DNA from 3 places in the Micropepsis pineolensis genome. Region 2 is predicted to be linked to each of the others. Evidence: riboswitches for the same ligand, from Rfam matches in the RefSeq annotation. Region 2 holds a riboswitch; each other region holds the start of a gene.
What was found. A riboswitch is a leader RNA that binds a small molecule or an ion and turns the genes downstream of it on or off. The one in region 2 is predicted to bind cobalamin.

Region 1 (4,136 bases), 580 kb from region 2:
GCCGATCAGCCCCCGGCGTGTATGCCCGGCGGAGCTGACCAGCTTTGATGGGCGATTAGAGCGACGGCTGGTCATATGCGATCGGCCCGTCGCTCTGTTTTTTTGTTTGATCGCGCCTTTGCGCGCAAACTGTCTATACTTTTGCGCTCGTTGCCTTAGAGCCGCGCGCGCACGCCGATGCTGGCACCCAGACCTTCTACGCCGTAATCGGTCACCGCCTGAGTGCGGTCATTGAACAGATTTTCAATACGGCCGTAGATCTGCCAGTGCGCGTCGATATTGTAATCGGCGAACAAATCAACCTTCTCCTTGGCACCCAGCTTGGTGGTTTCACTGGCGGCATTAAAGCGCTGACCGAGATAGTTCATCGCCACGCCGAGGCCGAGTTCTTCGGTGGCCTGCCAGCGCAGATTGGCGTTGGCCAGATAATGCGGACGACGGGCCAGATCAAGGCCGGTGTCGCGGTCGGTGGCGTTCATATAGGTGTAGTTGGCCGACAGCGTCAGCGTATCGGTCAGGTGGGTGTCCACCGCCGCTTCAATGCCATTGGCCTTGGTACGGTCGATATTGACGTAATAGCCATACTGTTGCAGCCGCTGCGAGCAACCGGGGGCATCAGACGCGCTGTAGCAGTTCTGCCAGTCAATCTGATTGCTGGTATGACGCCAGAAGTAGGTCAGCGAGGCGTGCAGCCGGCCATCGAAGAAATTCTTGTCGGCGCCGATTTCCCACGTGCGGGCGGATTCGGGTTTCAGGGCATCAATCGGGTTGGAATAGGCCGAATAGAGCTGATAGAGCGTCGGCGATTTAAATCCGTCGCCGTAATTGGCATGCAGGGTGGCATCGAGCTCCGGAATCTGCCAGGCCGCCGCGACCTTGACCGAGGTGTGGCTGCCGAACTCGTCATCATTGTCGGTGCGCGCACCTACGGTCAGCGTCAGCTGGTCGAACAGAGTCTTCTGCAGTTGGCCATAGCCCGACGTGGTGCGCTTGTGCCCGGCGATATGATCGGCGGCGGCATAAGACGAGAAGGTATCATTATCGAGATAGGTTGTTTCGCTTTCGGCCCCGAAGGACAGCTCGGTGCTGTCGTCGATCTTGGCCACGCCCTGATATTCAACGCGGAACGCCCCACCGTCATAGGCATAGTTGTGGTGGATGGTGTCGTAAGCGGAATCAAAGAAATCGCGCTTGGACGAGGACGCGATCAGCGCCAGCCGGTTGGTCAGAATGCCATCCAGCGCCGTCTGGTTGATGCCGACATAGCCGCTGTAGAGGCTGTGGGTTTCATAGGTGGCAGAGTCAGCCAGATTGTAGCTCGCGTCGTAGCCATCGTCATACTTGGTGTGGGCGTGATCGTAATAGCCGATGACATCAACGCTGATCGTATCACTCAGGTGGGTGCGGGTGTTGATATTGAGCGACTGGTTGGCCGTGCCGTCCGCTTCGTGCTGGCCAGCCGCGGCTGAAATGCCCTTGGTGGCATAATCATTGGCCGCGACACCGAATTCCGTGGCCCCGGCAGTCCCATTTGCCGCCACATTGACGCGCCAGCTATCAAAGGTGCCAGCTTCCGCACTGGCGGTCAGGGCGGTGTCGCCACCGCGCTTGGTGATGATGTTGATGACACCGGCCATGGCATTGCTGCCATACAGGGTCGAGTTGGCGCCGCGCATAACTTCGATGCGGTCGATATTGTTGAGGAACAGATCGCCATAATTGGCACTGCCCGACGAGTCACTGGGGTCGTTGAGACGGATTCCGTCGATCAGTGTCAGGGTCTGGCCGCTGTCTGCACCGCGCAAATAGACCGTAGTGGTCTGCCCCGCGCCACCGGTGCGGTTGATGCTGAGGCCGGGCACGTCGCTCAAGGCGTCGGTCAGGCTGACACTCTGGCGGGCGTCGAGATCGGCGGCATCAATGACCGTGACCGTGGTGCCGGTTTTGGCCAGCGGCTGGGTCGTGCGGGTGGCAGAAACCACCACGGTCTCAACCTCCTGTGCGGCCGCTGGGGCCATGCAGGTGCCAAACGCGGCGATCAGCGCGGTGGTGGTGCCAAGCAGGATTGTCGTTAAACGGGATGTAGGCATAAAATTTCTCCTGGAATAGATCCCAAGAGCCGGTGGCGGTTCAGCCTGATCCTTCGAATGGCCAGAATGTTCCGCGGCAGCGACTCATACACGTTGTCGCCGCGACGGATAGAACCGCTAATTTCCGGCACACCCCGGCCGAAAACTGGACGACGACGCAAGGCAGGTCTCCTGGCTAGCCGGCTGCGAACGAGAGCACCAGCCTTCCCAAAGCGCATATGGCTTCAGTGGCGTGTTGGCGTCTCTTGCCGACGACAGTTGCGGGGGCAGCCACGTTTGATGTGCGTGTTCCCAAAACCTTACGTCTGATGGCTGTCTACAAAGCCGAAAGCGGCGGTACCGTCAACGTTTAAGCCGTTGCCTGTGCACGATTTCAGGCATCTGTTGCCCCCGCGGCAACAAGCGTGGATAATGGCCCTTGTGCCATTAAGGAATAGCTGCGGGCCATGATGCATGGCAAAATATGGTCTCGGGCGGCGGCGGATGCCGCGCTGACCCGGCCGGGGTCCTGTTTTGAGATCGAGACCGTTCAGCAGGGTAATCGCGCCTTGCGGGTGTGGAAATGTGCGCCCGCCACGGTGCCAGCCTTGCTGGCGCGGGCGGAACGTTTCGGCGCGCGGGAATTTCTGATTTATGATGCGACGAGGGTCACCTACGACGCATTTCTTCGCGCAGTTCAGGCGTTGGCTGCCGACCTCAAAGCCCATGGGGTGGTCCCCGGCCAGCGCGTCGGGTTGGCCATGCGCAATCTGCCCGAATGGCCGGTGGCGTTTTTTGCCATCCTGCAGACCGGGGCGCTGGTCGTGCCGCTTAATGCCTGGTGGACCGAGGCCGAACTGGCGGCGGCGCTGGCCGATAGTGGGGCTGAGTTTGCCATTGTCGATGACACACGGCTCGGTCGCCTGCCTGCGCAGCCTGGTCTGGATCATGTCTGGGTGTGCGGCGCATCGCGAGGGGGGGCAGGCGTCAGCCAGCTGGAAGCGGTGATCGGTCCGGCGGGCCGCTGGCATATGCTGCCACGGCACCCACAGGTGCCGCCACCGCTGGAACCCGACAGCGCTGCGGCCATCTTCTACACCTCGGGCACGGCATCGCGGCCGCGCGGGGTGCTGTGCAGCCAGAGTAACCTGCTCGATACGATTATGGCGATGGCCTATACGCTGGCTCGCACCCGTCTTTGCGAAGGCGGGGCGCTGCCGGATGCCGATTTCCTGTGTCAGCCCCAGCGCAGCATGCTGCTAACGGTGCCACTGTTCCATGTCATAGGGGCCTGCGCCGTGATGATTCCGGCGCTGCATAGCGGGGCGCGGCTGGTGCTGATGCCCAAATGGGATACCGAAGCAGCCTTCGCGCTGATCGAAGCCGAGCGCGTCAGCCATTTATGGGGTGTGCCGGCGATTGCCCGCGCCATGCTCGATCATCCGGCGCGCCAGAGTTATGACCTGACATCGTTGCGGCTGATCAGTTATGGCGGGGCACCGTTTGCCCCGGCGCTGGCGGGCGAGATTGCCCGGGTCTTCGCCCCTGCGGTGCCCGGCAGTGGCTGGGGCATGACCGAGACTGCTTCGCTTTGTATTGGTCATTCGGGTCGCGAATATCTTGACCATCCGGCCTCCTGCGGTTTGCCGCCGCCGACCTGCGCGATCAAGGTGACCGATGCGGCGGGCCACGTGCTGCCGTCGGATACGGTGGGCGAGCTGTGGGCCTATGGGCCGAACGTCGCCATGGGCTATTGGCAGCGGCCAGAGGAAAGTGCCGTAACCTTTGTCGATGGCTGGGTCCGCACCGGCGATCTGGCCCGCATTGATGCCGAAGGTTTCTGCACCATTGTTGGGCGCACCAAGGACATGCTGATTCGCGGCGGCGAAAATATCTTCTGCGGCGAGGTTGAAGCTGTGCTCGCCAGCCATCCGGCGGTGCGTGAGGCGGCTTTGCTTGCGCTGCCCGACCCGAAGCTGGGCGAGGTACCCGCTGCCGTGGTGGTGCTGCGCCAGGGGGCGTCTGCCAGTGCCGGGTTGCTGAAAGCCTATGCGGCGGAACGGCTGG
Region 2 (4,136 bases):
CAAGCGGCAGGATGAAAATCTGTTGGTTGTGGATTGTGGCGTCACCGACGTCTATACGGTCGGCATGGCTGATACCGCCCTCCATAATACCCTCACCGGCTCCGCCGCCCGGTATGGTGCCTTCGGTTTTCAAGCCCAGCCCGGCGGCGGTTTTCGGCGTCACCAGATTCAAACCGCCGGTATCAAAAATGGCGGTAATCGGTTTGCCGTTAAATTTTGCCGTGCCATAGATGTGATTGTTGACCAGCGTGAAGGGCACGGTGGTTTCTGTGGCCCCACCGACAATCGTAAAATCCGCCACCTGCATTTTGGGTGGGGCATAATCCGTCTGCTTTTGCGCAGGCAGGAACCGCGCCTTGGTCAGTGTCTGGGTGATAAGGTATTTCTCACCCTTGCCGGTATCCGTGGTGATTTTCGTTGGTATTTTGTATCCGCTGACGGCGCTGTAGGCGCTAAAGCGCGAGATGTTCGTATCGGCAGCGTGTTTTTCCACCACTTTGGCCAGCTGATGGCTGGTGGCATCAAACCAGGCGTCAAAAGGTTTTCCGTTTTTGGGCGTTACCGTCAGAACGGTATAGTTTTTTCCGTCTTCTGTTTTTTGCACAGCGGTAATGATGGCGCCGCCCCGATCCGTCCGCCACCATGTATTGCTGTCGCGATACGCCTGATTGACAGCCAGTTGTTTGTACTCTTCGGTATCCTGTGTGGTCACAACCCCTGAGGTGTCCTGATCCCAGGGGCTGCGTCCGTCAAACCCGCTATTCTCTTTTATCGCGCCAAGCACCATCCGGGTCACATTCCATCCCTGCACGCTGTCGGTCTGTATCGTGACGGTGCCGGTCATACCAAAGGCGGTCAGGGCATAATCGGTCTGTAACGTTGGTTTGCCCTTGGGGGGCTGACCAACTGCGGCCTTGTTGGCGGTCAGAATTTGTGCCACCGATGGGGCGGCTTGCGCGCCACAGGTCAGGGAACCGGCAAGCAACAGGCCTGTCAGTACGCTCGTGAGAAATCTTTGCATGGGCTCCACTTTTCCGTTTATCCGGTATCGAAAGTTAGGACGGCATCGCGTGTATCGCAATATTTCAAAGCTATGCGTGCTTTGCATGGCTCTGCTGGCCGGGGGCATCGCTGTATCACTAGATGCGGCGGCGGGGCCGTACAGACGCATCGTTTCGACGAATCTTTGTGCCGACGAGTATGTTTTCCGGCTGGTGCCGCGCGATCATATCGCCGCTTTGTCCTATGAAGCGACCGATCGCCATCCGCAGGTCTCGACCATCGCCGACAAGGCGGCCGGTATCCGCACCATTCACCCTTCGGCGGAAACTATTCTGGCGCTGAAACCCGATCTGGTCGTGATGTACGCCGGAACCAATCAACGCTTACGCGCCACGCTGAAACAGTTGCATATCGACGTGCTGGATGTGCCATGGGCCGACAGTCTGGCCGATATCCGCAGCGCCACCATGATGCTGGGCGACAGCTTGGGCAATCCGGCAGCGGCCAAGGCCCTGCTGGCGGCGATGGATGCCAAACTGGCGGCGGCCCGGGCGGCTGCCCCGCACGGTCGGGTTCGGGCCATTCTCTATCAGCCCAATGGCTATGCCCGCGTGTCGGGTTATGCCGATGAAATCCTTGCCATTGCCGGGGGCGATGATATGGCCCCCGCGCTGCTGAAAGGGGCCCGCGGGACCTTGCCGGTCGAGACGGTTGTTGCCGCGGCACCCGATTTGCTCATTCTGGGTGGGGAAAGCGAGGTAGGCAGTGCGCTGGCCTATCGTGTGCTGCATCATCCGGCCCTGCAAACCCTGCAAGGGCGCAGCCTGATGCGGTTCCAGCGCCTGCCCGAGCTGTTGTGCGCCGGTCCCTGGGCAGCCGATGCTGTCACTTCCTTTACCACGCTGGTCAATGATGCGGCCGCGCTGCGGGCGGCAAGGCTTGCGCCGCCTGCGTCGGGGCATTAGAAGGGCTTCAGGATGCCGAGCAGGGAACGCGGATCATAGACGCGGCTGCCCCCGCAACTGTCGGCGGCACTGTTGTTTTTGAGCCACTGGCTTTCGTGCTGGGAAGGCTCAGAAGTGGGTCCGTTACGGGCCGGCCGCTTAAAGCCAGGAGACCTGACGGTATCTGTCGTCCACTGCCAGGGCCGGGGTGCGCCTTGCCGGAGAAGTCGCAGGTTTTGCGACGGCGGCGACGTTGGAAGGTCGCATGTCGAAACTGTTTGCCGTTTATCCGCAAAAATATCGCGTCTTACCCATAACCCTGGTGCTGGCTGTTATGGCGCTGGCAGGCTTGCTGCTGTCGCTTCTGGTGGGGCCCGCAGGCTTTGGCCCCAAGGTACTGATCGCCGGGCTGATCAACGGGGTGGGGCCTGCGGGCATCATTGCCCGTGAAATCCGCCTGCCACGGGCGCTGCTTGGGTTGGTGGTCGGGGCGGCACTTGGTGGCTCCGGCGCGGCGCTGCAGGGGCTGTTCCGCAATCCGCTGGCCGAGCCGGGCGTCACCGGCGTTACCGCCACCGCCGGGCTGGGCGCTGTGATCGCACTCTATTTCGGATTGGCGGCGTTAAACCCGTTTCTGCTGCCCGCGCTGGCCATTGCCGGGGCGCTGCTGGCGGCGGTGATCCTGTTCTTTTTATCGCGGGCCGGGGCCAGTGATGTGGCACTGGTGCTGGCGGGGGTAGCGGTGTCGAGCTTTGCCGCCGCGCTGACCGCGCTGGCGCTCAGCCTGTCGCCCAATCCCTATGCCATCAGCGAGATGGTGCTGTGGCTGATGGGGTCATTGAAAGACCGTACACTGATTGATCTGGCCTATGCTGCGCCGCTGGTTCTGATCGGGCTGCTGCTGCTGGCATCTGCCGCGCGCGGGCTTGAGGCGTTGATTTTGGGCGAAGAAGCCGCCGCCAGTCTGGGTGTTGATGTGGCATCGGTGCGCCGCCGCGTGGTGTTGGGTGTGGCGCTGGCCACCGGGGCGGCAACGGCCGCGGCCGGGGCGGTTGGTTTCGTTGGTTTGGTGGTGCCGCATCTGTTGCGGCCCCTGTGCGGCTATTCCCCCGCCCGTCTGATCCTGCCTTCGGCGCTGGGCGGGGCGGTGCTGGTTTGTCTGGCCGACGTGGCCGCGCGTCTGATCCTGCCCGACGGGCAACTGATGCTGGGCGTGGTAACCGCGATGATCGGTGCGCCGTTCTTTTTCTGGCTGGTTTTCCGGCTCCGGGGGCAGTCATGAGTAGGATCGTTTTTGCTGCGGCCGAGGTGCGCTTTGGGTCCCAGCCGGTGCTGCGCGGGATCTCGGCAGATTTTGAAGCTGGTACCCTGACCGGTATTATCGGTCCCAATGGCGCCGGAAAAACCACGCTGTTGCGGGCTGCGCTGGGATTGGTGCCACTGGCCGGTGGCACGGTTCGGGTGCTGGATAAGCCGCTGCCAGCCTGGCGGCGCACGGCGCTGGCGCGTTATCTGGCCTATCTGCCGCAAGGCGGGGCGACGGTGTGGCCGGTAACGGCACGCGAGGTGGTGATGCTGGGCCGGATGCCCTATCACCCGCGCCTTAACCGCCTGACGGCGGCGGATCTGGCGGCGGTGGATCTGGCGCTGGCGCGGGCTGATGCCACGGCTTTTGCCGCGCGGCGCATGGATGCCTTGTCGGCGGGCGAACGCGCGCGGGTGCTTTTAGCCAGGGCGCTGGCCACCGGGGCCGATATTTTGCTGGCCGACGAACCGGCAGCGTTTCTGGACCCGGCCCATCAGTTTGCCCTGATCGAGCTGTTGCAGGCCGAGGCAGCCCGTGGCGTTGCCGTGGCGGTTACCTTGCACGATCTGACGCTGGCGCGGCGCTGCGACCGGCTGATTGTCCTTCAAAACGGGCAGGTGGCGGCCAGTGGCGGCCCCGATGTGCTGGATGATGCCGTATTGGCCCGGGTGTTTGGCTTGTCGGCGCGGCGGGCCGTGGCGGCGGATGGCACCGCCTTGGTTGAGTTTAATCGAAATTAAAGCTATCCCGGTAGGCTTCACGCAAGCCTGCAACATATCGGGGTAGTGATGGGTAAGAAAGACAAAGCGGTTTACGAGGATCTGCTGCGGTCGTTGCAGGTCGAGCTGGTCAAGCTGCAACGCTATCTGATCCTGGAAGGCTCC
Region 3 (4,136 bases), 1.1 Mb from region 2:
GACGCGGGGGCATTGCCCCCTTTCTGATAGATGCATACCAGCGTCGCGAAATAAGGTTGTGAACTAATGCAAACGCAACAAAAGCCGTACCAATGGCTTCATGAACTAGATTGCCAGTAAGTTGATATGCAAACGCAAACAACAATAGTGCAACAAGACAAAGATCGAGAGACAGTCTTGCACGCATACTATCGCGTTGTAGCGAGTTTAAACCCGCGCACCCATGCATCAATTTCAAGACCGGCATCCGCACTGCGTGCATAACCACCAGATCCGCCGCGCAGCGCTAGGCCATCGAGGATCTTCGCTTTGGGATACCGTGCGCGGATGTCATCTGGTCCGCGACCGAGACGACTGCCTTCGTGGGTACAAAACGGCAAAATGGTCTTACCGGACAAATCGTGGTGATCCATGAAGGTAAACAACGCCATCGGCAAAGTTCCCCACCAATTGGGATAACCGATGAACACGGTGCTGTACGGACCAGTGTTTGCAACGTCACTCGCCAGTTTGGGGCGAGCATTCGTCCGTTGTTCCTCTTTCGCCACCTCGGTGGTTTCGCGGTAGTCTGCAGGATAACTGTTTACGGTGCGAATCTCGACGATGTCTCCACCTACCAGCCCATGAATATGCTGCGCCACCACACGGGTGTTCCCGGTACGGGAAAAATAAACAATCAGCGTCTTTGCGGGCTTTGGGGTGGTTTGTGCGTGCGATACTTGCGGCAACATGGATGCAAGCCCACCAACCAGCAAGCCTGCTGCTGTCTCTTTTAAAATCTTACGCCGAGACGTTTCCACGGATGACGGAGCGTTAGCATCCGTAAGATTGGCGCTTTTTTCTGTGTCGTTATGTTCTGCCATGCCACAATTCCTTATGCTTATTCAGTTCAATGTACCGCCGCATAAACTTCCATAAATATAGAGCACGACTGATCATGCGATTAGCCTATGTATCCGGCAAACTCCTATGAATGGGCCTCATAAATTCCAGACGTTAAACCTGACGCGTGAGAAGTATGATTAGCAACATCACGCTGTCATTATATGATCTTGCACTGCCGCTTATGGAAAGCGAAGCGGGCATCTGGCGTGCCCGGCGCACCGCACAGCGGAAAAGTGGCGTCAAGAATATTCTTTTTAGTTAGAACAAATATACTCCTTGACCATAACGGCTACGGTTAACATTATCTTGTGGCTACGGTTCCTCGGATTTCAACATCTAGTTAAAATTTGAGGCGAAGAGGGAAGCCGGTGAAAGCCCGGCGCTGCCCCCGCAACTGTCAGCGGCGTGGTCCGATCACAGCAGTCACTGGCGCCTGAGGTGCCGGGAAGGCCAGATCGGACGCCTTAAAGCGCCCGCGGATGAGCCAGGAGACCTGCCGAAAGCACCAGTATTCGTCCTTGGGCGGGGTGTCCCGATGGGGCGCGAAAGCTGCAGATGGCGCAAAGCCGTTTGCCGTCGCGCATCTGTCTGCCCGCTATTATTGAGCCGTTGGAGGGGAGAAGCCGTTATGACCGTTCATGTCAGCCCGATTGAGGCCGCAGCCGTTGCCGGTGGGGGCAAGCCCGTGCCGGAGGATTTGTGCCTTGACCACAGTCGAGATGCCCGGCTGACCGATTTCGGCAAGGCAACCCTGATCGACCGCTATCAGTTACCCGGCGAGAGTATTCAGCACATGTTCGCCCGCGTTGCCTGTGCCTATGCCGATGATACCGCGCACGCCCAGCGGCTGTACGATGCGATTTCGCAGTTGTGGTTCATGCCCGCCACCCCGGTCTTAAGTAATGGCGGCACCAGCCGCGGATTACCGATTTCCTGCTTCCTCAACGCGGTGCCCGATACGCTGGACGGCATTGTCGATACCTGGAACGAGAATGTGAAGCTCGCCTCCAACGGTGGCGGCATTGGCACCTATTGGGGCGGGGTGCGGTCGATCGGCGAAAGCGTCAAGGGCTGCGGCGAAACATCCGGCATCATTCCGTTCATCCGCGTGATGGACAGCCTGACACTGGCGATTTCACAAGGCTCGCTCCGGCGCGGTTCGGCGGCGGTGTATCTTGACGTCTATCACCCCGAGATCGAGGAATTTCTCGAAATCCGTACATCATCGGGGGATTTCAACCGCAAAAGCCTCAACCTGCATCACGGTGTTGCCATCACTGATGAATTCATGGAAGCGGTGCGCAATGATGCGCCCTTCTCCTTACGCAGCCCCAAGACCGGCGCCCCCTTGCGGCAGGTCAACGCCCGCCAGTTATGGCAGCGCATTCTGGAAACCCGCCTGCGCACCGGCGAACCCTATCTTCTCTATATCGACACGGTGAACCGCGCCCTGCCCGAGCATCACAAGGCGCTGGGCCTGAAGGTGCGTTCGTCTAATCTGTGCGCCGAAATCGTGCTGCCATCGGGTGAAGACCATCTGGGCAATATGCGCACGGCGGTGTGCTGCCTGTCGTCGCTCAACATTGAAACCTGGGATGAATGGTCCACCGTTCCGGGCTTTGTTGAAGATGTGCTGCGCTTCCTCGACAATGTTTTAAGTGACTTTATCGCCAACGCCCCACCCGCCATGGCCAATGCCGCCTATGCCGCGCTGCGCGAACGATCGGTCGGCCTTGGCGTGATGGGCTTTCATTCGTTTCTGCAAAGCCGTGGCATTGCCTTTGAAAGCGCCCTGGCCAAATCCTGGAACTTAAAAATCTTCCGTAAGTTACGCGCGGAAGCCGATGCGGCGTCCCACACGCTGGCCGAAGAACGCGGCCCCTGCCCCGATGCCGCAGAACAGGGCGTGATGGAGCGCTTCTCGCACAAGATCGCCATTGCCCCCACCGCATCGATCAGCATCATCTGCGGTGGCACCAGCGCCTGTGTTGAACCCATTCCGGCCAATATTTATACGCATAAAACACTGTCGGGGTCGTTCTCGGTCTATAACCCGCACCTAAAGCGCATACTGGCCGAACGCGGCGCTGATACGCCGGTGGTGTGGCAATCGATCATCGCCGCCGAAGGCTCGGTTCAGCATCTGGAGTGTCTGTCGGCGGATGAAAAGATCACCTTTCGCACCGCGTTTGAAATTGATCAGCGCTGGATCATTGAACTGGCCGCCGACCGCGCGCCGTTCATCTGCCAAAGCCAGTCGATCAATCTGTTCATCCCGAGCGATGTCCCTAAATGGGATCTGCATATGCTGCACTGGACGGCGTGGGAAAAGGGCCTCAAAAGCCTGTATTACTGCCGCTCAAAATCCCTGCAGCGCGCGGCGTTTGCCGGGGAAACGCAGGCTGCTGTCAAGGTTGATGTCGAAACAGGCCCCACCAACTATGACGAATGCCTGGCCTGCCAGTAAACGGCCTTTCAGTAACAAACGATACGCATACGGATTTGAACATGAGTGATATTCTGAACATCAACCCGATGGATCTGATCGGCACCGGCCGGGTTGGTCTGTTGCAAACCTCTGGCACCTATAATGTTGACCGCTACCCGTGGGCCTATGCCTACTGGAAAAAACAGCAGCAGATCCACTGGATGGGCGAGGAAGTGCCGTTGGGCGAAGATGTCAAAGACTGGGCATCAGACCGGGTATCGGATACCGAACGCAATCTGCTGACCCAGATTTTCCGCTTCTTCACCCAGTCGGATGTTGAGGTCGGCGACAATTATATGAAGCGCTATCTGCCGATTTTCCAGCCGCTGGAAATTCAGATGATGCTGGCCGCCTTCACCAATATGGAGACGGTGCATATCGACGCCTATGCCCTGCTGCTCAAAACGCTGGGCATGCCGCAGGTCGAATTTGAAGCCTTCCGCGACTACAGCGCCATGCGCGATAAAGCCGATTATATGCATACCTTCGGCGTTGATACCGTGGCCGATGTATCCCGTACGCTGGCGATGTTTGGCGGCTTCACCGAAGGCATGGCGCTGTTCGCCAGCTTTGCCATGCTGCTCAACTTCCCGCGCTTCAACAAGATGAAGGGCATGGGCCAGATCGTCACCTGGTCGGTGCGCGATGAAAGCCTGCATTGCGAAGGCATCACGCAACTGTTTCACGCCTGGAATGCCGAAACCGGCGCACTGACCAAAACCGTGCGTGATGACATTCTGGACGTTGCCAAAACCATGGTCGG

Region 1: linked by a shared signal. The riboswitch ahead of ACZ5RI_RS00090 (TonB-dependent receptor plug domain-containing protein) and the one ahead of ACZ5RI_RS12945 (FecCD family ABC transporter permease) in region 2 are both predicted to bind cobalamin.
Region 3: linked by a shared signal. The riboswitch ahead of ACZ5RI_RS07925 (ribonucleoside-diphosphate reductase subunit alpha) and the one ahead of ACZ5RI_RS12945 (FecCD family ABC transporter permease) in region 2 are both predicted to bind cobalamin.

What each region holds. Positions count from the first base shown of each region.
Region 1 is NZ_AP042408.1:24,261-28,396, reverse strand. Features, by position in the region: gene ACZ5RI_RS00095 (CheR family methyltransferase) at 1-38, shown strand, start outside; gene ACZ5RI_RS00090 (TonB-dependent receptor plug domain-containing protein) at 156-2,090, opposite strand; cobalamin riboswitch at 2,235-2,407, opposite strand; gene ACZ5RI_RS00085 (class I adenylate-forming enzyme family protein) at 2,537-4,136, shown strand, end outside.
Region 2 is NZ_AP042408.1:2,891,331-2,895,466, reverse strand. Features, by position in the region: gene ACZ5RI_RS12955 (aspartyl protease family protein) at 1-1,021, opposite strand, end outside; gene ACZ5RI_RS12950 (ABC transporter substrate-binding protein) at 1,107-1,967, shown strand; cobalamin riboswitch at 1,937-2,142, shown strand; gene ACZ5RI_RS12945 (FecCD family ABC transporter permease) at 2,212-3,228, shown strand; gene ACZ5RI_RS12940 (ABC transporter ATP-binding protein) at 3,225-3,992, shown strand; gene ppk2 (polyphosphate kinase 2) at 4,041-4,136, shown strand, end outside.
Region 3 is NZ_AP042408.1:1,771,800-1,775,935, reverse strand. Features, by position in the region: gene ACZ5RI_RS07935 (hypothetical protein) at 1-187, opposite strand, end outside; gene ACZ5RI_RS07930 (flavodoxin) at 189-863, opposite strand; cobalamin riboswitch at 1,184-1,400, shown strand; gene ACZ5RI_RS07925 (ribonucleoside-diphosphate reductase subunit alpha) at 1,514-3,352, shown strand; gene ACZ5RI_RS07920 (ribonucleotide-diphosphate reductase subunit beta) at 3,394-4,136, shown strand, end outside.